Regions from separate parts of the Stenotrophomonas sp. LM091 genome, predicted to be linked through region 1. Evidence: riboswitches for the same ligand, from Rfam matches in the RefSeq annotation. Region 1 holds a riboswitch; the other holds the start of a gene.

Region 1 (10,054 bases):
GGCGGTCGCCGGCAACGGCCGGCCAAGCGTGATCCTGGCCAAGACGGTCAAGGGCTTCGGCATGGGCGAGGCCGGTGAAGGCCAGAATATCAACCACCAGCTCAAGAAGATGAGCGCCGATGCCGTGCGTGCGTTCCGTGATCGGTTTGATCTGCCGGTCAGTGACGACCAGCTGGAGGAGATGCCCTACCTGCGCCCGGCGCCGGGCAGCGCCGAAGCGCGTTACTTCGCGCAGCGCCGCCAGGCCCAGGGCGGCCAGCTGCCGGCGCGCCTGACCCACGTCGATCCGTTGCCGGTGCCGGCGCTGTCGGCCTTCGCCACCCAGCTGCAGGGCAGTGGCGAACGCGGCCAGTCCACCACGATGGGCTTCGTGCGCATCCTCACCACGCTGCTCAAGGACCCCGAACTGGGCAAGCTGATCATCCCCATCGTGCCCGATGAATCACGCACGTTCGGCATGGAAGGCCTGTTCCGCCAGATCGGCATCCACTCCTACCTCGGCCAGTTGTACACCCCTCAGGACGCCGGCCAGCTGAGCTACTACAAGGAAGCCAAGGACGGCCAGATCCTGCAGGAAGGCATCAACGAATCCGGTGCGATCTGCTCATGGATCGCCGCCGGCACGGCCTACAGCAACCACGGCCTGGCCACGATTCCGTTCTACATCTTCTATTCGATGTTCGGCCTGCAGCGCGTGGGCGACCTGGCCTGGGCGGCTGCCGATGCGCGCACCCGCGGCTTCCTGCTCGGTGCCACCTCCGGGCGTACCACGCTGATGGGCGAGGGGCTGCAGCACGACGACGGCCACAGCCATGTGCTGTCCTCGGTGATCCCCAGCTGCGTCTCCTTCGATCCCACCTACAACTTCGAACTGGCGGTGATCATCCAGGACGGCCTGCGCCGGATGTACGTGGACCAGGAAGACATCTACTACTACATCACCGTGCTCAACGAGGCCTATCCGCACCCGGCACTGCCCGAAGGCAGTGAAGCGGGCATCCTCAAGGGCCTGTACCTGCTGCACCCTGCCGCCGCCGACAGCGACCCTGCGCTGCGCGTGCAGCTGATGGGCAGCGGCGCGATCCTGCGCGAAGTGGAAGCCGCGGCGTCGCTGCTGCAGCAGGATTTCGGCATCGCCAGCGATGTGTGGAGCGCCACCAGCCTCACCGAGCTGCGCCGCGATGGCCTGGCGGTCGAGCGCTGGAACCTGCTGCATCCGGTGCAGGAACCGCGGGTGCCGTACGTGCAACAGTGCCTGGCCGCGCACCCCGGCCCGGTGATCGTGGCCACCGACTACATGAAGATCGTCGGCGACCAGATCCGTCCCTTCATCGACGGCCGCCGCTTCACCGCCCTGGGCACTGATGGCTTCGGCCGCTCGGACACGCGCGAGTCACTGCGTACGTTCTTTGAAGTCGACCGCCACTTCATCGTCCTTGCCGCGCTCAAGTCGCTGGCCGATGAGGGCCGGATCGAACGTGCCCAGCTGCAGGTGGCGATCGACCGGTACGGGATCGATGTGGAAAAGGTGGACCCGACGGCGGTGTAACTGCTGGCACGGGCACCCTTGGTTGCATCTGAGAGCATCGACCGCAGCCCGGCGGTGCTCGCTTACACTGGCCGGATGCGCCCCGATTCCATCCTCACCCTGTCATGCCCGGACCGTACCGGGATCGTCTACCGTGTGTCCGGCCTGTTGTTCGAGCTGGGCTGCAACATCCTCGATGCCCAGCAGTTCGGCGACGACGAGAGCGGCCGGTTCTTCCTGCGCGTGCACTTCGATCGGGCCGCCGATCAGTCACTGGGCGACGTGGAAGCCCGCATGGCCACGCTGGCCGCCGAGTTCGGCATGGACTGGCAGCTGCATGATGCCCGCCGCCGGGCACGGCTGCTGGTGCTGGTGAGCAGGCAGGGGCATTGCCTCAATGACCTGCTGTTCCGTGCGCACAGCCGGCAGCTGCAGGTGGACATCGCGGCGGTGGCCTCCAATCACGAGGACTTCGCCGCGCTGGCCGGCTCGTACGGCGTGCCGTTCCATCACCTGCCGGTCAACGCGGACAACCGCGCCGTGCAGGAGCAGCAGATCATCGACCTGGTCGAGCGCGAGCAGATCGACCTGGTGGTGCTGGCGCGCTACATGCAGATTCTGTCGCCGCGCCTGTGCGAGGCGCTGGCCGGGCGTGCGATCAACATCCACCACAGCTTCCTGCCCAGCTTCAAGGGCGCCCAGCCGTATCACCAGGCGCACGCGCGCGGGGTCAAGATCATCGGTGCGACCGCGCACTACGTGACCCCGGATCTGGACGAAGGCCCGATCATCGAACAGGACGTGGCGCGCGTGGACCATGCGATGACGCCGCGCGATCTGGTGCGGCTGGGCAGCGATACCGAATCGCAGGTGCTGGCACGCGCGGTACGCCGGCATGTGGAGCACCGCATCCTGCGCAACGGACATCGCACCGTCGTGTTCCGCTGAACTGCGGCGCCGGCGCCGGTGCCGGTGCCGCCCGTCAGACCACCGCGATCTTCGCCTTCGCCAACGTCTCGCGCACCATCCCATCGTTGGCGTCGGTCACCGGTCGGGTCAGGTCCCAATGGAATTTGACCCGGAAGCCGGACTTCACCGCGTCCTGGGCGCTCCACAGCACGCAGTAATCGCGCGCCAGGCCGCACACATGCACCTCGCGGATGCCGCGCTCATGCAGCCAGCCGGCCAGGCCGGTGGCCGGGCGGGTCCCGTCGGGACCGTGGTTCTCACGGAAGGCACTGTACGAGTCCACCGCGCGGCGGGTGCCCTTGCGCAGGATCAGGTCAGCCACCGTCCAGTCCACGCCCGGGTGCAGCACGGCACCGGCGCTGCCCTGCACGCAGTGGTCCGGCCACAGGGTCTGCGGCTGCGCGTGCAGCAGGATCGCCTCGAACGGGAGGTGGCCCGGGTGCTGGCTGGCGAAGGAGGCGTGGTCGGCCGGGTGCCAGTCCTGGGTCGCCACCACGGTGCCGTAACGGCGTTCGGCCAGCAGCGCCGCAATGTCCGGCACGATCGCATCGCCGTCCACGCAGGCCAGCGCACCACCGGGCATGAAATCCGGCTGCAGGTCGATCACGACCAGGGCGACATCGGCGGGGTAACGGCTCATGGCGGCTTCACAACGGTGGGGGCGCCCAGTCTAGCCGACGCCCCCGCAGCGGTCAGTCGGCGTCGCCCTGCCGGGAGGTGCCATCGCCGTAGTACAGCACGCCCAGTTTGATGCGCTCGCGGCCGGTCTCGCGGCGGTGGCGGTTGGCGTCGCGCAGCGAGTACACGCAGCCGCAGTACTCCTGCTGGTAGAACTGCTCGCGCTTGCTGATCTCCACCATCCGCGCGGCACCGCCGCCCTTGCGCCAGTTGTAGTCCCAGTACTGGATACCCGGATAGTGTGCGGCGGCGCGGTGGCCGCAGTCGTTGATCTGGTTCATGTCCTTCCAGCGCGAGATGCCCAGCGAGCTGCTGATCACCGCAAAGCCGTTCTCATGCGCGTACAGCGCGGTGCGCACGAAGCGCATGTCGAAGCACATCGTGCAGCGGATGCCGCGCTCGGGCTCGTTCTCCATGCCGCGCGCACGCGAGAACCAGTTGTCGGTGTCGTAGTCGGCGTCGACGAACGGCACGCCATGTTTCTCGGCGAAGCGGATGTTCTCCTGTTTGCGCAGTTCGTATTCCTTCGCCGGGTGGATGTTGGGGTTGTAGAAGAAGATCGTGTAATCGATGCCGGAAGCGGTGATCGCTTCCATCACCTCGCCCGAGCACGGTGCGCAGCACGAATGCAGCAACAGTCTGGTGTGCCCGTCGGGCAGGGACAGGGTGGGTCGGTCGATCGGTGTCAGGTCATGCAGGTTCATGCGTTTCTCGTCGACCCCACCGCCGGCAACGGCGGCGATGGGGTCCTTGGGGCGGTCTACAAAGAGGCGATCACGCGGCGTTGGCGTCTGCCGTTTCCTCGCGCAGTTCACGCGCGGCGGCCACCAGCGCTTCCAGCGCCGCGCGGGTTTCCGGCCAGCCACGGGTCTTCAGGCCGCAGTCCGGGTTGACCCAGATCTGCTCCGGGCGCAGCACTTCGGCGGCCTTGCGCAGCAGGGCCAGCATCTCGGCCTTGTCCGGTACGCGCGGGGAATGGATGTCATACACGCCCGGGCCGATCTCGTTGGGATACTGGAAGCGCACGAAGGCATCGAGCAGTTCCATGCGCGAGCGCGAGGTCTCGATCGAGATCACGTCCGCATCCATGGCGGCCACCGAGTGGATGATGTCGTTGAACTCGGAGTAGCACATGTGGGTGTGGATCTGGGTCGCATCGCGCACGCCGCTGGCACTGATCCGGAACGCTTCCACCGCCCAGTCCAGGTAGTCGCGCCACTGCGCACGACGCAGCGGCAGGCCTTCGCGGATCGCCGGCTCGTCGATCTGGATCACGCCGATGCCGGCGGCCTCCAGGTCGGTCACTTCATCGCGCAGGGCCAGCGCGATCTGCCGGCAGGTGTCCGCACGGGACTGGTCATCGCGCACGAACGACCACTGCAGCACCGTCACCGGGCCGGTCAGCATGCCCTTCATCGGCCGCTGGGTGAGCGACTGCGCGTACTGCGACCAGCGCACGGTCATCGGCTGCGGGCGCGTCACATCGCCGAAGATCACCGGCGGCTTCACGCAGCGCGAGCCGTAGCTCTGCACCCAACCATTCTTGGTGAAGGCGAAGCCATCGAGCTGCTCGCCGAAGTACTCGACCATGTCGTTGCGCTCGAACTCGCCGTGCACCAGCACGTCCAGCCCGATCTGCTCCTGCACGCGCACGCAGTGTTCGGTCTGGGTGGCCAGGAACGCATCGTAATCCGCATCGGACAGCTTGCCGGACTTGTTGCGGGCACGCGCCTCACGTACTTCCAGTGTCTGCGGGAACGAGCCGATGGTGGTGGTCGGGAAGCGCGGCAGCTTCAGCGCCGCGGCCTGGGCCAGGTGGCGCTGCGGATAGCGGCTGTGGCGCTGCGCATCGGCCGGGGTCAGCGCGGCCAGGCGGGCGGCGACGGCCGGGTTGTGCACGCGTGGCGAACGACGGCGCGATTCGATGCACTCGCGCGAATGGGCGAGCGGCGCTTCGGCACGCGCCGGTGCATCGATCGCATCGGCCAGCACGCGCAGCTCGCCGAGCTTCTGCCTGGAGAACGCCAGCCAGCTGCGCAGTTCGTCGTCCAGCTTCTTTTCGTGGTCCAGATCGACCGGGGTGTGCAGCAGCGAACACGATGGCGCCAGCCACAGCGCATCGCTGCCTACATGGCCGTGGGCGTATCGCGCCAGCACCAGCGCGTTGTCCAGGTGGGTGCGCCAGATGTTGCGGCCGTTGACCAGGCCGGCCGAGAGCACGCGGCCGGCCGGCAGCGCCTTGATCACCGCATCGAGCTGTTCCGGTGCGCGCACCAGGTCCACATGCAGGCCATCGACCGGCAACGCCGCGGCCAGCGCGAGGTTGTCCTCCAACGCACCAAAGTAGGTCGCCACCAGCACCTTGGGGCGCGCGGCCTGCGCCAGTACCGCATAGGCATGTTCGAACGCGGCGCGCGTGGCCTCGTCCAGGTCCTGCACCAGCAGTGGCTCATCCAGCTGCACCCACGCCGCGCCGGCCGCCTTGAGTTCGCCGAGCAGCTGCACGTACACCGGCAGCAGCGCATCGAGCAGATCCAGCGCGTTGCTGCCATCGGTGGTCTTGGACAACCGCAGGAAGGTGACCGGCCCGATCAGCACCGGCCGGGTTTCGATCCCCAGCGCCTTGGCCTGGCGGTATTCGGCCAGCGGCTTGTCGCCGCGCACCGTGAAGGCCTGGCCGGCCTGCAGTTCCGGCACCAGGTAGTGGTAGTTGGTGTCGAACCACTTGGTCATTTCCAGCGCATGCAGGTCGATGCCATCGCGCTGCAGGCCACGCGCCATCGCGAAGTAGCCGCTCAGCGGTTCGGCATCGGCGAGCGCGCGATAACGGGACGGGATCGCATCGAACAGGAAGGCGGCATCGAGCACCTGGTCATACAGGCTGAAATCGTTGCTCGGTGGCACATCCACGCCGGCCTCGCGCTGCAGCTGCCAGTGGCGCTCGCGCAGCTCGGCCGCGGTGTCCTGCAGCGACGCGGCGCTGCTCTCGCCGGACCAGAAGGCTTCCAGCGCGCGCTTGAGTTCGCGCTTGGCACCGATGCGCGGGAAACCCAGGTTGGTAACAGTGGTCATTGGAACGTGTCCTCATTGCGTAGGGGCATTGAGGAACGAAGGAACCGCGCGCCGTCCGGGGCCTTGCAGCCCGTTCCGCCCCGCCAGCGACCTTCGCCCCCGCGGGCGAACCGGATGCCGTGAAGCGGACGCACGGGGGCAGCGCCATGCAGACGGCAGGGCGGCAGGCCCCGGCAACCTCCCCGCGGACGTTCCAGGTCGAATCAGGGGACGGTCGTGTCCCCCGGCCGGGGCCGGTATTCGGGCTGATGGACACGGGCGCGGGCGCCCACCTACTCCCTGCCGCTTCCCAGGCCCAGGGGCCCAGTGCTGTTGACAGGTGTCGTTTCCATTCACCGCTGCGGGGCAGCTCCGGAATGGGCGCGCAAGGCGCCTTCACCGGATTCCCGTTTAAATCCATCCCTTCATCTGCATGAAGAGATGGATACCTTCGGCGAGCACAAGGTAGGCCGAAGCGGAGCGATGGTCAAGTCGTCTGCGCGATCCGCCCACTGCATCCAAACCACCGCTGCCTGCGTATCTCCCTGCAAGCCCGCCCGTTTGGACCCCCATGCGCCAGCCCTTGCCCTGCCTGATCCTGCTGCTGTCGGTGAGCGCCGCCCCCGTAAGTGCCGCCGATCAGACCGTGCAGCGCCAGGAAGGCCGCGCGTACGCCACTGCCGATGGCCGCCTGCTGTATCGCGAGACCCATTGGCTGCAGGGGCCGGCGAGCGCACAGTCGCGCCTGGTGCTGTACCGCTGCAGTGACGGGCGCCCCTTCGCGCGCAAGTGGATGACCCCGCAGGGCAGCCCGCAGACGCCGGATTTCACCCTGGACGATGGTCGCGACGGATATCAGGAAGGCGTGCGCGGCCGTGCCGCCGACCGCCAGGTATCGGTCCGCGCCAGCGCCCAGGCACCCACCTTCAGCCGCGCCATCACCCTTCCTGCGGGGGCGGTAGTGGATGCCGGTTTCGATGCGGCGGTGCGCAGCCATTGGGCCGCGCTGCAGGCCGGGCAGAGCGTGGCCTTCCAGTTCCTGCTGCCCAGTCGGCAGCGCCTGGTGCCGTTGAAACTCCAGCGCACCGGCGCGGTGAGCTGGCAGGGCGAGCCGGCCGAGCAGCTGCAGATGAAGCTCGACGCCTGGTTCGGCTTCGCGGTGCCGGCGGTCACGCTGGTCTACGCCACCGCCGACCAGCGCCTGCTGCAGTTCACCGGCACCGGCAACGTCCGTGACGAGAAGGGCAGGTACCCGCAGGTGCGGGTCGAGTTTCCGGCGGCACCGGTTGCCACGCCTGCGGCCGAGTTGTCCGCCGCGCGGACGCAGCCGCTGGTGCAGACATGCGGTGCCTGATCGCCCCCTTGCAGACGGCGCCGGGAGCAACGAGGATGCCGATACGCCCGTTATCGACATTGAGCCTGCAATGCCCGAGCTGGACGCCGCCGCCGCATCACACCGCCTGGATGAACTGCTTGCCCGGGTCGCCGGCGGGGATCGCCAGGCGTTCGAATCGGTCTATCAGCTGGCCTCTGGCCGCCTGTTCGCCATCTGCCTGCATGTGCTGCGCGACCGCGGGGATGCCGAAGAGGTCCTGCAGGAGGTCTTCACCGCGGTCTGGAACAAGGCGGCGCAGTTCGACCGCGCCAAGGCGGCGGCCATGACCTGGCTGTCGATGCTGGCCCGCAACCGCGCGATCGACCGCCTGCGGGCCGCGCCGCCGCGCGCGCTGGATGATCTGTCCGTCGCCGAGGAACTCCCAGATGTCGCGCCGCAGCCGGCCCAGGTGGCCGAGCAGGCGTCCGACCACGAGCGCCTGCAACACTGCCTGGATACGCTGGAGCCGCGCCGTCGCTCGCTGATCCGGCTGGCCTTCCTGGAAGGCGCCAGCTATGAAGAACTGGCGCGCCGCATCGGCTCGCCGCTGGGCTCGGTGAAAAGCTGGATCCGCCGCGGGCTGGGCCAACTTCGCGTGTGCCTGGAACGATGAACGTCCGCGACCTCCCTGATCTGCATGGCGACGAGCCGCCGAGCGCCGACATCCTGGCCGGCGAGTACGTGCTTGGGGTGCTCGATGCCGCCCAGCGCGCCGGCGCCGAACGGCGCATCGCCAGCGATCCCGGCTTTGCACGGTTGGTGACGCAGTGGGAGAACCGCCTCGCGCCCCTGCTCGCATCGCTCGGCAGTGAACCGGTGCCTGCGCATCTGTGGCCACGCATCCGCACCTCGCTGGGCTGGCCTGCCGCATCGGCCGGCTCCCCGCGCCTTTGGCAGCGCACCGGGTTCTGGCAGGGCATGACCGCGTTGGCGGCCGCGCTTGCACTGGTGGCAGTGTTCAGCCGCCGTGACCTGGCGCCGACCGCACCGGTGTCCACGCCGGTCGCGGTCACACCCACCACGCCGCCGACGCCGACCGAGCCGGAGCAGGCCACCAGGCCGGTCACGCCGCTGCTGCACGACGATGGCACCCCGGGCTGGCTGGCCTCGGTCGACAAAACCCAGGGCAAGGTGCTGATGGTGCCGGTGCCGGCCGCGGCCGATGCCGCCGGACGCGCGCCGGAGCTGTGGCTGATCCCGGCCGGAGGCGCACCGCGCTCGCTCGGTCTGGTCTCCATCGATCGCGCGCACACGGTTGCCGTTCCGGACGCGCTGCGTGATGCGCTTGTGAACGGCTCGGTGCTGGCGATCACGCTCGAGCCGGCCACCGGTGCGCCACAGGGCATTCCGACCGGCCCCATCATCGCCAAGGGCGACATCGCGAACCTGTAATCGCGCACGTCCGGAATTATTTTCCGGATCCGTGCATCCAAACGCCGCCGGCTCCCGTATCTCCTGATAACGCCTCAGGAGAAGCGATTCATGTCGGTCAGCCCCACCCCCGACGCAGGACGCACCGCACAGCGACGCCGCTGGGCCACGCTGTGGCGCTGGTTCGATACCAGCGCCGATGCAGCCGCCGCGGTGGACCAGCCGCAGCGCGTGGACTGGGTGCGGGCGATCCCCTTCGCGGCGATGCACCTGGCCTGTCTGGCGGTGATCTGGGTAGGTGTCTCCTGGGTCGCGGTGGGCGTGGCGCTGGCCCTCTACGCGGTCCGGATGTTCGCGATCACCGCGTTCTACCATCGCTACTTCTCGCACCGCACGTTCCGCACGTCGCGCACCGTGCAGTTCATCTTCGCGCTGATCGGCGCCTCCAGCGTGCAGCGTGGGCCGCTGTGGTGGGCCGCGCATCATCGCAACCATCACCGTCACACCGATACCGCCGCTGATCCGCACTCGCCCTCGGTGCATGGGTTCTGGTGGAGCCACATGGGCTGGTTCCTCACCGTGGAAGGCTTCCGCACCGACTGGTCGCGCATTCCCGACCTGGCCAAGTACCCCGAACTGCGCTGGCTGGACCGCTTCGACACGCTGGTGCCGATCGCACTGGCCGCAGCCCTGTTCGGCCTGGGCGCCCTGCTCGAGCGCATCGCGCCGTCCTGGGGCACCAGCGGCGGGCAGATGCTGGTGTGGGGCTTCTTCATGTCCACCGTGGTGCTCTTCCATGCCACGGTGACGATCAACTCGCTGGCGCACCGCTTCGGCCGCCAGCGCTTCAACACCGGTGATGACAGCCGCAACAACCTGTGGCTCGCGCTGCTGACGTTCGGCGAAGGCTGGCACAACAATCACCATTTCTTCCCGGGCACCGCGCGCCAGGGCTTCTACTGGTGGGAAGTGGATGTCACCTGGTATGGCCTGCGGGCGATGGCTGCGCTGGGCCTGGTGCGCGATCTCAAACCCGTGCCGGCCTGGGTGCTGGCCAAGGCGGAGCACTGACATGCGTATCG
Region 2 (10,054 bases), 270 kb from region 1:
TCCGGTTACATCGGCGGCAGCGCGGCGAACGCGACCTACCCGCGCGTCGGCAGCGGCGGTACCGGGCATGCCGAGGCGGTGCAGGTGACCTACGACCCCTCGCAGGTGAGCTACGGCCAGTTGATGCAGGTGTTCTTCTCGGTGGCGCACGATCCGACCCAGCTCAACCGGCAGGGCCCGGACCGCGGCACCCAGTACCGCTCTGCGGTCTATGCAGACGACGCCGCCCAGCGCGATGCCACCCGCGCCTACATCGCCCAGCTGCAACAGGCCAGGACCTACGCCGCGCCGGTGGTCACCCAGGTCGACGGCGGCAAGCCGTTCTTCGCCGCCGAGGGCTACCACCAGAACTACCTCACGCTGCACCCCGAATCGCTGTACATCCGTATCAACGACCTGCCCAAGGTGGTCGCGCTGAAGCAGCAGTACCCGGCGCTGTACCGCGAGCAGCCGCGCCTGGTGAGCACCACGATTTCGGCCCGCTGAGCGCGCTCGGGAAGGAGAAAAAACGCACGGCACACAATGCCCTGCCGTGCGCGGGGGAAGTCGCAAGACCGCATGGTAGGCTGGCGCCAGGCGCGGATACAGATGCAGATGACTGGCATCCGCACGGTTACAGATTCTGTGGATGCAGCTGGCGATGGCGACCAACCTCTACCAATCCCTGGCCGATGAAATGGCCGACGCGATCCGCAGCGGTCGCTTGCCGGTCGGCGCCCGCCTGCCCTCGCTGCGCGGGCTGGCCACGCAGCGCAGCCTCAGCCTCAACACGGTGATCGCGGCCTATCGGCAGCTGGAAGACGCCGGGCTGGTGCTGCCGCGGCCCAAGGCCGGCTTCGTGGTCAGCCCGCGCCTGCCCGAACCCACGCAGTCGCTGCGGCAGGCACCGTCGCCGCCGAGCGCACCCGCCCAGCAGGCGATGATGGCGCGCGTGCTGGCCGCGCAGCAGCAGCCGGGCATCGTCGATCTGGCCTTCGCCGGCCCGCGCGGCAAGCGCTTCTATCCCGGCGCGCAGCTGGCCCGCAGTACCGCGCAGGTGCTGCGTCGTGCCGCCACCACGGTGGAGACCTACGCCCGCCCGAACGGCGCCGCGCGGCTGCTGGCGCAGATCGTGCAACGTGGGCCGCGGCTGGGGCTGCACACCACGGTGGATCGGCTGGTGCTGACCCATGGCGCGATGGAAGCCCTGCAGCTGGCCCTGCGCGTGGTGACAAAACCCGGCGATGCGGTGGCGATCGAAGCGCCCTCGTACTTCAACATCTACCCGCTGCTGCGCAGCCTGGGCCTGCGCGCGATCGAGCTGCCGACCCATCCACGCGACGGGCTCGATCTGGATGCGCTGGAAGCCCTGCTCGAGGCCGGGGGCATCGCCGCGATCATGGCCATGCCGACCGTGCACAATCCGCTCGGCGGCAGCATGCCGGTGCCGAACAAGCAGCGCCTGGCCGCACTGGTGAATCACTACGAGGTGCCGCTGATCGAAGATGCGGTCTACGCCGAACTGCAGTTCAAGGAGCCGCTGGAACCGCTGGCCAAGAGCTTTGATCGCGATGGCTGGATCATGGTCTGCAGTGGTTTCTCCAAGACACTGGCGCCGGATTACCGGATCGGCTGGCTCGACGGAGGTCGCTTCGCTGCCGATATCCAGCTGCTGAAATTCCATTCCTCCGGCGCCGAATCACGCCTGCTCGGCGATGCGGTGGCCGCATTCGTGGAGGCCGGAAACTACGAGCACCACCTGCGTGGGCTGCGCCGGCTCTACAGCGACCAGGTGGCCCACGTGCGTGGGCTGATCGCCCAGCATTTTCCGTCCGGCACCTCGGCCACCCAGCCGACCGGTGGCTTCCTGCTGTGGGTGGAACTGCCCGCGGCGATCGATGCCGGGAACCTGTTCGAGCACGCGCTGGCCGAAGGCGTGGTGTTCATGCCCGGCCAGGTGTACTCACGCGGTGCGCGATACCGGCATTGCCTGCGCCTGTCGTGCTGCCAGGAACTGGATGCGCGCTTCGTCGGTGCCATCGCCACCGTCGGCCGGCTGGCCAACGCGCTGCAGGCGCGCGCGGTGGGCTGACGCTCAGAACACCAGGCGGTCTGCCAGGCTCGCCGGATCCGCACCCGGCGCATACGGCAGGCGGCCCCAGCACGGCATCGGCAACCGCGCCTTGAGCAGCGCGACATTCTCATCGCGGCGCGCCATCGCCGGGTCCACCTCGTTGGCGATCCAACCGATGCAGTGCGCGCCGCGGGCCGCGATCGCCTCGGCGGTCAGCCGTGCGTGGTTGAGGCAACCCAGCCGCAGCCCGACCACCATCACCACCGGCAGCTTCAGCGCCTGCACCAGATCACTCTGGTCCAGCGTGGCCGACAGGGGCGCCAGCCAGCCGCCGACGCCCTCCACCACCACCGTGTCCGCGCTGGCACGCAGGCGTGCGAAGGCAGCTTCGATCGGCGCCAGCGACAGTTGCACGCCCGCTTCTGCCGCGGCGATCTCCGGCGCGAGCGGCTGCTCCAGCGCGAAGGGGTTCAGGTCGTCGTACCCGGGCGTCGGCACGCTGGCGGCCAGCAGGGCGGTGGCATCCTCGTTGCGTAGGCCCTGCGGGGTGCGCTCACAGCCGCTGGCGACCGGCTTCATGCCCACGGCCGTGCCGCCATGCCGGCGCAGGGCATGCAGCAGCACGCAGCTGCTGAAGGTCTTGCCGATGCCGGTATCGGTACCGGTGACGAACAGGGCGGCGGGCAACGGCGCAGGCAGGGACATGAAAGACGACCAGGGCTGGAAACGCGTCATTATCCGCCGTCCCGGCAGCGCCGCGCTGCGGTCTGCTGCGTTCCGCCGGCCCCGGCGCAGGCGGGCGTGCGGCTTGGTAGACTGCGGCCATGTTCGATACCTCCACGCTTACCGGCAGCAAGCCGGAACAGTACGGCCAGCTGCTGGCCCAGGCCCGTGCCCTGGTGCATGGCGAGCGCGACCGCATCGCCAATGCGGCCAACCTGTCGGCGCTGGTCTACCACGCCCTGCCGCACCTGAACTGGGTCGGCTTCTACTTCTTCGATGGCAAGGAGCTGGTCGTCGGCCCGTTCCAGGGCCTGCCCGCCTGCGTGCGCATTCCGCTCGACAAGGGCGTGTGTGGCGCCGCCGCCTCGCAGCGGGTTACCCAGCGCATCGAAGACGTGGACGCCTTCCCGGGCCACATCGCCTGCGACTCGGCCTCGCGCTCGGAGCTGGTGGTGCCGCTGGTCCACAACGGCAACCTGGTCGGTGTATTCGATCTGGACAGCCCGTCGCTGGCGCGCTTCGACGCCGAGGACCAGGCCGGCCTTGAAGCGATCGCCGCCGTGTTCGTCGAGGCCCTGGGATGAGTGGCGCCAAGCTGCGCAACATCGGCCCGAAGAGCGCAGCATGGCTGCGCCAGGTCGGTCTGCGTACGCCGGAAGACCTGGTGGCGGTCGGCGCCGTGGGTGCCTTCGTCAAGGTGCGCCGTGCCGGCTTCAAGCCGAGCCTGAACCTGCTCTATTCGCTGGAAGGCGCGCTGCAGGACTGCCACTGGCAGGAACTGCCGGAAGCACGCCGCACCGTGCTGGTGGCCGAGTACGAGGCCATCATCGCCGAGCAGCCGCTGAAAAAGGCGCCGCCCGCGTCCGGCCCGGTCTACGACCGCACGGTCGAGCATCGCGACGATGAGGGCGATGAGGCACCGCCGTTCGAGAGCGACGACGAGCCTCGCTGATCCGCACGGACCGACGCATCGTCGGTCCTGCGCGCTTCATACCTGCTGCAGTTCCAGCAGCTCCCCCAGAGTTGATCGTCTTCGCGCTCCACGCGCAGCCGCAGCCGCGTGCCGTGGTCGATGCGCAGCGCCCAGCACATCGCCATCGGCAACCCGCAGACCTGCGACAGCACCATCCGCAGCGGCCCGCCATGACTGACGATCAGGGTCGGCACCGGGTCCGGATCATCCAGCAGCCGATGCAGCCCACGCGCGATGCGGCGCTCGAAGTGGCCCCAGCTTTCGCCGTGCGGCGGCGGGTTGGCGTGTGGGTCCAGATGGAACGCCGACAGCGCGTCCATCGGCAGCGCCTCCAGCGCGGCACCATCCCAGTCGCCGAAATCCAGCTCTTCCCATTCCTGGTCAGTGTCCACCCCCCGCCCGAGCGGGGCCGCCAGCGCTTCGGCGGTGCGCACGGCGCGCTGCCGCGGCGAGCACAGCACGCGCTCCCAGGACAGCGCCGCGTAGCGCGCGCACAGCGCGTCGGTGGCGCCCTCATGCAGCGGTGGATCGGTACGGCCATCGAGATGGTCGTCGCGGCCGGTGCTGGCGTGGCGGATCAGGTCGAGGATCATGCCGGGCCCCCTCTGCTGCCCGCTGCGGCCGGCCGGTGAGGGTCACGGGCGTCGGTACCGGGGTGCTGCAACCACGTCGGGGTCATGGAGATCACATCGAAAAAGCGAGGCGCATTCTAACCGGTGCGCTCCACCGGCCCGGCCGATGGCTTAGACTGCGCCCACTTTCAGGTGACCCGGGGCTGCAATGCCGCCGGGTTGAAACGGGAAGCCGGTGACGCGTCAGGCCTCGTGCCCCGCCGCCACTCCGGCGCTGCCCCCGCAACGGTAAGCGAGGAAACACCAGGCAACACGCCACTGTGCTCCGGCATGGGAAGGCGCCTGGCACGATGGCACCGCCATCGACCCGCAAGCCCGGAGACCGGCCTGGAAGACGACTGGTTGCGATGCGGCGGGCATGGCGGCGGCAAGCAGGCGCCTGCGCGTCCGCCCACCGTCGAACTCCCTGCAGCGCGATCATCCCCACCCCTTGCCGCGCGGGCGTGCGCGGTGCATGGAGTCATCGATGAAGCTGCAGATCCAAGTCCTTTCCCTGGCCGTGTTGTCGGCCCTGCCCCTGCTGGCGTCGGCCCAGGACGAGGCGACCGCGCTGGACCAGGTACTGGTCACCGCCACCCGCACCCCGATCGCCCTGCAGGACAGCATCTCGCCGGCCCAGGTGATCGACCGCGCCGAGATCGAGCGCAGCCAGGCACCGTCGCTGCAGGACCTGCTGCGCGGCCGGGCCGGCATCAACCTCAACAACAGCGGTGGCCTGGGCAAGCAGAGCTCGCTGTTCCTGCGCGGCACCAACTCGGCCCACACCCTGGTGCTGATCGACGGCGTGCGCATCAACACCGGTGACCTCGGCCTGGCCATGATCCAGGACCTTCCGCTGGCGCAGATCGAGCGCATCGAGATCGTGCGTGGCCCGCAGTCCAGCCTGTACGGCGCCGACGCGATCGGTGGCGTGATCCAGATCTTCACCCGCCGCAATGCCGGCCAGTTCGCCCCGCACCTGCAGCTCGGCGGCGGCAGCAACGGCCTGCGCGAGGCCAGCGGTGGCTTCGGTGGCAGTGGCGAGCGTGGCTGGTTCGGCACCGACATCGCCTACCAGCACACCGACGGCATCAACGCCTGCCGCGGCTCCGTCTCGCCGTTCGCCGGCTGTGGCGCCAATGAGCCCGACCGCGATGGCTACCGCAACCTGTCGATGAGCCTGCGCGGCGGCTATGCGCTGACCGATACGCTGAGCCTGGAAGGCACCGCGCTGCGCGCCGAAGGCGAGAACCACTACGACGGCTACTACAACTACTCCGAGACCCTGCAGCAGGTGCTCGGTGGCAAGCTGCGCTACACGCCCAGCGCGCGCTTCAACCTGACCGTCAATGTCGGCCGGGCCGACAACGAATCGGACAACTTCAACGGTGATACGTGGCTGGGCAACGCGCAGACCCACCGTGACAGCGCCTCGGTGCAGGCCGATATCGGCATCGCCGATGGCCAGCTGCTGAGCGCCGGCGTGGACTGGAGCCAGGACAACCTGGACGGCAGCAGTGCCGGCTATCTGGTCGACAGCCGCGACAACACCGGCGTGTTCGTGCAGTACCAGGGCCGCTTCGGCGCGCACCACCTGCAGGCCAGCGTGCGAAACGACGACAACGAGCAGTTCGGCAACCACACCACCGGCAGCCTCGGCTGGGGCCTGGAGCTGGGCAGCGGCTTCCGCCTCAACGCCAGCTACGGCACGGCGTTCAAGGCCCCGACCTTCAGCGACCTCTACGACCCGTGGAGCGGCGTGCCGACCCTGGACCCGGAAAAATCCAAGAGCGCGAACGTCGGCATTGCCCAGCAGGGCGACGGCTGGCGCTGGGGCCTGGACGTGTACGAAACGCGCATCGATGATCTGATCACGTACGACGCGACGACCTTCATGATGTCGCAGGTCGAGAAGGCCCGCATCCGCGGCGCCGAACTGACCGGTGCGATCACCGTGGCCGGGTTCGACCTCAATGCACAGCTCAGCCACACCGACCCGCGCAACCGCACCGACGGCAGCCCGCAGTTCGACAATTGGCTGGCCCGCCGCGCCCAGAACACCGCGCGCCTGGACGTGGATCGCCGCTTCGGTGACTTCCGCGCCGGCCTCACCGCCAACGGCGCCGGCAAGCGTTACGACGATGCGGCCAACACCGTGCGCCTGGGTGGCTATGGCACCGTGGACCTGCGCCTGGAATACGCGCTGAGCCGCGACTGGTCGGTACTGGGCCGCGTCAGCAATGTGTTCGACCGCGATTACGAAACCGTTGCCTGGTACAACCAGCCGGGCCGCGAGTACCGCCTGAGCGTGCGTTACCAGCCGAAATAAGCGCACGGGACGGCGGCACCGCTGCCGTCCCGCCCTCGGCAGCTGCCGACCATTGGTCGGCACAACCATTGAACCTGGTAGGTGCCGACCGTTGGTCGGCACACGCGCATTAGAGCGCCAGCAGTTCCCGCAGATCGTCCATCACCGCCACCGCCGCGACGTTGTTTAGATCGAGCCCGCGCGGATACCCATAGCGCACCAGCGCTACCGGCATGCCTGCATCCACCGCGGCGCGGTAATCGGTGATCGAATCGCCCACCATCAGGGCCGCCTCGACGGCCACCTCGAAGTGCGCCGCGATATGCCGCAACGGCGCACCACTGGGCTTGCGTTCCGGCAGCGAATCTCCGCCCAGCACCAGCGCGAACTGATCCTGCAACCCGAAATGCTGCAGCAACGGCGCCACCAGCGCCGACGGCTTGTTGGTGCAGATCGCCAGCGTCACCGCGCGTTCGCGCAATGCGGCCAACGTGTCGGTCACACCATCAAACAGACGTGGGCTGCGCAACAGGCACGCCTCGTAGTGCCGCATGAAACCGGGCATCACCTTGTCCAGATCGACGGCGCTGCCAGCCGCATCGAATGCCTGCTCCACCAACCGGCGCACACCATCGCCGATCCAGGTCAGCACGGTGGCCTCGGGCACGCGCGGCAACTGCCAGTCCTCCAGCGTGCGGTTCAACGCCTCGGCGATATCGGCGGCGCTGTCCACCAGCGTGCCATCCAGATCGAACACCACCAACGGATACGGGTAAGACAAGGCAATGCTCACTTCCACAGCAGGGAAGGGCCATTGTACGGAGGTGCGTGTGTGATGCCGATGCACGCCCGGGTAGCGCCGCGTTTACAGCTGCGCCAGGAATTCCGGGCTGGCAAAACGTTCCACCAGGAAATCCAGGAAGCTGCGCATGATCGTCGGCAGCTGCCGGCGTGACGCATATACCGCGTGGATACCCAAGCCTTCCACTTCGTAATCAGGCAGCACCTCGATCAGCTCGCCACTGCGCAGCAACGGGGCGATCTGGTACGTCGGCAACATCGCGATGCCGGCGCCGGCACGTACCGCTTCGAGCAGCAGCGACGCTTCATTGGCACTAATGTTGCCGCCCACCACCACCGCGATCTTCCGTCCGTCGCGTTGCAGGTGCCACACGCTCTTGCCGACATAGTGGTGCGTCAGGCAGTTGTGCGCGGCCAGTGCATCGGCGGTGGTCGGCGTGCCGTGCTCGGTCAGGTACGACGGCGCCGCGCACAGCACCGAACGGCAGGGCGCCAACGGCCGCGCGATCAGACTCGGATCGATCGCGCGCGAAATGCGCACCGCGATGTCCACGCGCTCTTCGACCAGATTCACCACCCGATCCACCAGCAGCAGTTCCACGCGCGTGAGCGGATGCCGCTTGACGAACGCCGCCACCGCCGCCGCCAGGTGGATCTGCCCGAAGGAGACACTCGCGGTGACCCGCAGCAGCCCGTGCGGCTCGGGGTTGTCCGCGGCCAGCTCACCGCGCAGCTCATCACCGATCGCCAGCATCTGCCGGAACCGCAGCAGCGCGGCCTCGCCCGGGCCGGTCAAACTGATCCGGCGCGTGGTCCGGTGCAGCAGCCGCGCGCCCAGCCAGCGCTCCACCTCGGCCAGATAACGGGTCACCATCGCCCGCGACATCTCCAGTGCCTCCGCCGCTGCGGTCAGGCTGCCGCGCTCGGCGACCTCGACGAACACGTTCATGGCGGTCATCCGGTCCATTTGATCGATCCGTGCAACAAATTAGGCCGTTATACGCGGTTTTTCGTTCGATTCCAGAGGCATACGCTGGCCTTCCTTCCTAAACGGACATCCCCCATGAAAATCGCGCTTGTTGGTGCCACCGGCAACATCGGCCGTGAAATCGCCCGCCAGGCCCTCGCCCGCGGCCACCAGGTCACCGCCATCGTGCGCCGCGAGACCGACCTGCCGGCCGAACTGGAGGGCGCCCAGCTGGCCGTCGCCGCGCTGGACGATACCGATGCCCTGGCAGCCGTGATCGCCGGCCACGACGTGCTGGCCAGCGCCTTCGGCCCGCGCCCGGGTGATGCGCCGAGCACCGTGACCACCACCAGCGCCGCACTGGTCAAGGCAGCCCGCCAGGCCGGCGTACCGCGCTTCATCATGGTCGGCGGTGCCGGTAGCCTGGAAGTCGCCCCGGGCGTGCAACTGGTGGACACCGAGGGCTTCCCGGATGCCTACAAGCCGGTCGCCCTGGCCGCGCGCGAGACGCTGAAGCAGCTGCAGGCCGTCGACGACCTGGACTGGACCTTCTACTCGCCCGCCGCCGAGATCGGCCCCGGCCCGCAGCGCGGCGGCTTCCGCACCCAGGCGAAGAATTTCCTGGTCGGTGCCGACGGCCACAGCCGGATCAGCTACGCCGACTACGCCGACGCCTTCGTCAGCGAGATCGAAACCCCGCAGTACGTGCGGCAGATCGCCACGGTTGCGTACTGACCAGGCCGCCGATGTGAAGCAGCCGACCAACGGTCGGCTCTACCGGCCCCGGGGTGATGCCGGGGCCGTATCGCCCCGGGGTCATGTCGGGGCCGCACTACACAGGACTTCTTGAAATGCCGAACGTTTCCCGCACCACCCTGGCCCTGGCGTTGGCGCTCGGTACCGCGCTCACCGTCAGCCCACCGGCCATCAGCCACGCCGCTGCGGCCACCGCCGAAGCCCACGCGCTGCAGGTGCAGCCCTACCACCCCGGCGACGAGGCGCTGTTTTCGGTCGCGTCCACCCTGATCACCGGCCGCCACGACGCCATCCTGGTCGACGCCCAGTTCGCCGCATCCGACGCCGCCCAGCTGGTGCAGCGCATCCGCGCCTCCGGCAAACGGCTGACCACGATCTACATCAGCCACGGCGACCCCGACTACTACTTCGGCCTGGCCACCCTGCAGGAGGCCTTCCCCGGCGCCCAAGTCCTCGCCACCCCCGCAACCGTTGCCCACATCAACGCCACCCAGGCCGCCAAACTCGCGTACTGGGGCCCGCAGATGGGTGCAGGCAAACCCACCCGCATCGTCATCCCCGAACCCCTCGACGGCGACACCCTCACCCTCGAAGGCCAACCGATCAGGATCATCGGCCTCACCGGTCCCACCCCGGACCGCACCGTTCTGTGGATCCCCGCCCTGCGCACCATCCTCGGCGGCATCCCGATCGTCGCCGGCGAACACGTCTGGATGGCCGACACCCAAAGCGCGCAATCGCACGCGCACTGGCTGCAGACACTGGCCACCCTCAAAGCCCTGAAACCCACCCGCGTCATCCCGGGCCACTACGCAGCCGATGCCGCCCTGGACATCAGCGCCGTGGATTTCACCGCCGACTA

The links. A riboswitch is a leader RNA that binds a small molecule or an ion and turns the genes downstream of it on or off. The one in region 1 is predicted to bind cobalamin.
Region 2: linked by a shared signal. The riboswitch ahead of btuB (TonB-dependent vitamin B12 receptor) and the one ahead of metE (5-methyltetrahydropteroyltriglutamate--homocysteine S-methyltransferase) in region 1 are both predicted to bind cobalamin.

The regions. Positions count from the first base shown of each region.
Region 1 is NZ_CP017483.1:2,420,117-2,430,170, forward strand. Features, by position in the region: gene aceE (pyruvate dehydrogenase (acetyl-transferring), homodimeric type) at 1-1,549, shown strand, start outside; gene purU (formyltetrahydrofolate deformylase) at 1,625-2,476, shown strand; gene BIZ42_RS10505 (nicotinamidase) at 2,511-3,137, opposite strand; gene BIZ42_RS10510 (epoxyqueuosine reductase QueH) at 3,190-3,879, opposite strand; gene metE (5-methyltetrahydropteroyltriglutamate--homocysteine S-methyltransferase) at 3,950-6,247, opposite strand; cobalamin riboswitch at 6,461-6,694, opposite strand; gene BIZ42_RS10520 (hypothetical protein) at 6,798-7,580, shown strand; gene BIZ42_RS10525 (sigma-70 family RNA polymerase sigma factor) at 7,651-8,214, shown strand; gene BIZ42_RS10530 (anti-sigma factor) at 8,211-8,993, shown strand; gene BIZ42_RS10535 (acyl-CoA desaturase) at 9,084-10,043, shown strand; gene BIZ42_RS10540 (FAD-dependent oxidoreductase) at 10,045-10,054, shown strand, end outside.
Region 2 is NZ_CP017483.1:2,692,122-2,702,175, reverse strand. Features, by position in the region: gene msrA (peptide-methionine (S)-S-oxide reductase MsrA) at 1-486, shown strand, start outside; gene BIZ42_RS11780 (PLP-dependent aminotransferase family protein) at 641-2,071, shown strand; gene bioD (dethiobiotin synthase) at 2,075-2,758, opposite strand; gene BIZ42_RS11770 (GAF domain-containing protein) at 2,878-3,360, shown strand; gene BIZ42_RS11765 (TfoX/Sxy family protein) at 3,357-3,728, shown strand; gene BIZ42_RS11760 (histidine phosphatase family protein) at 3,650-4,342, opposite strand; cobalamin riboswitch at 4,495-4,727, shown strand; gene btuB (TonB-dependent vitamin B12 receptor) at 4,848-6,689, shown strand; gene gph (phosphoglycolate phosphatase) at 6,799-7,449, opposite strand; gene BIZ42_RS11745 (LysR family transcriptional regulator) at 7,534-8,436, opposite strand; gene BIZ42_RS11740 (NAD(P)H-binding protein) at 8,533-9,171, shown strand; gene BIZ42_RS11735 (MBL fold metallo-hydrolase) at 9,288-10,054, shown strand, end outside.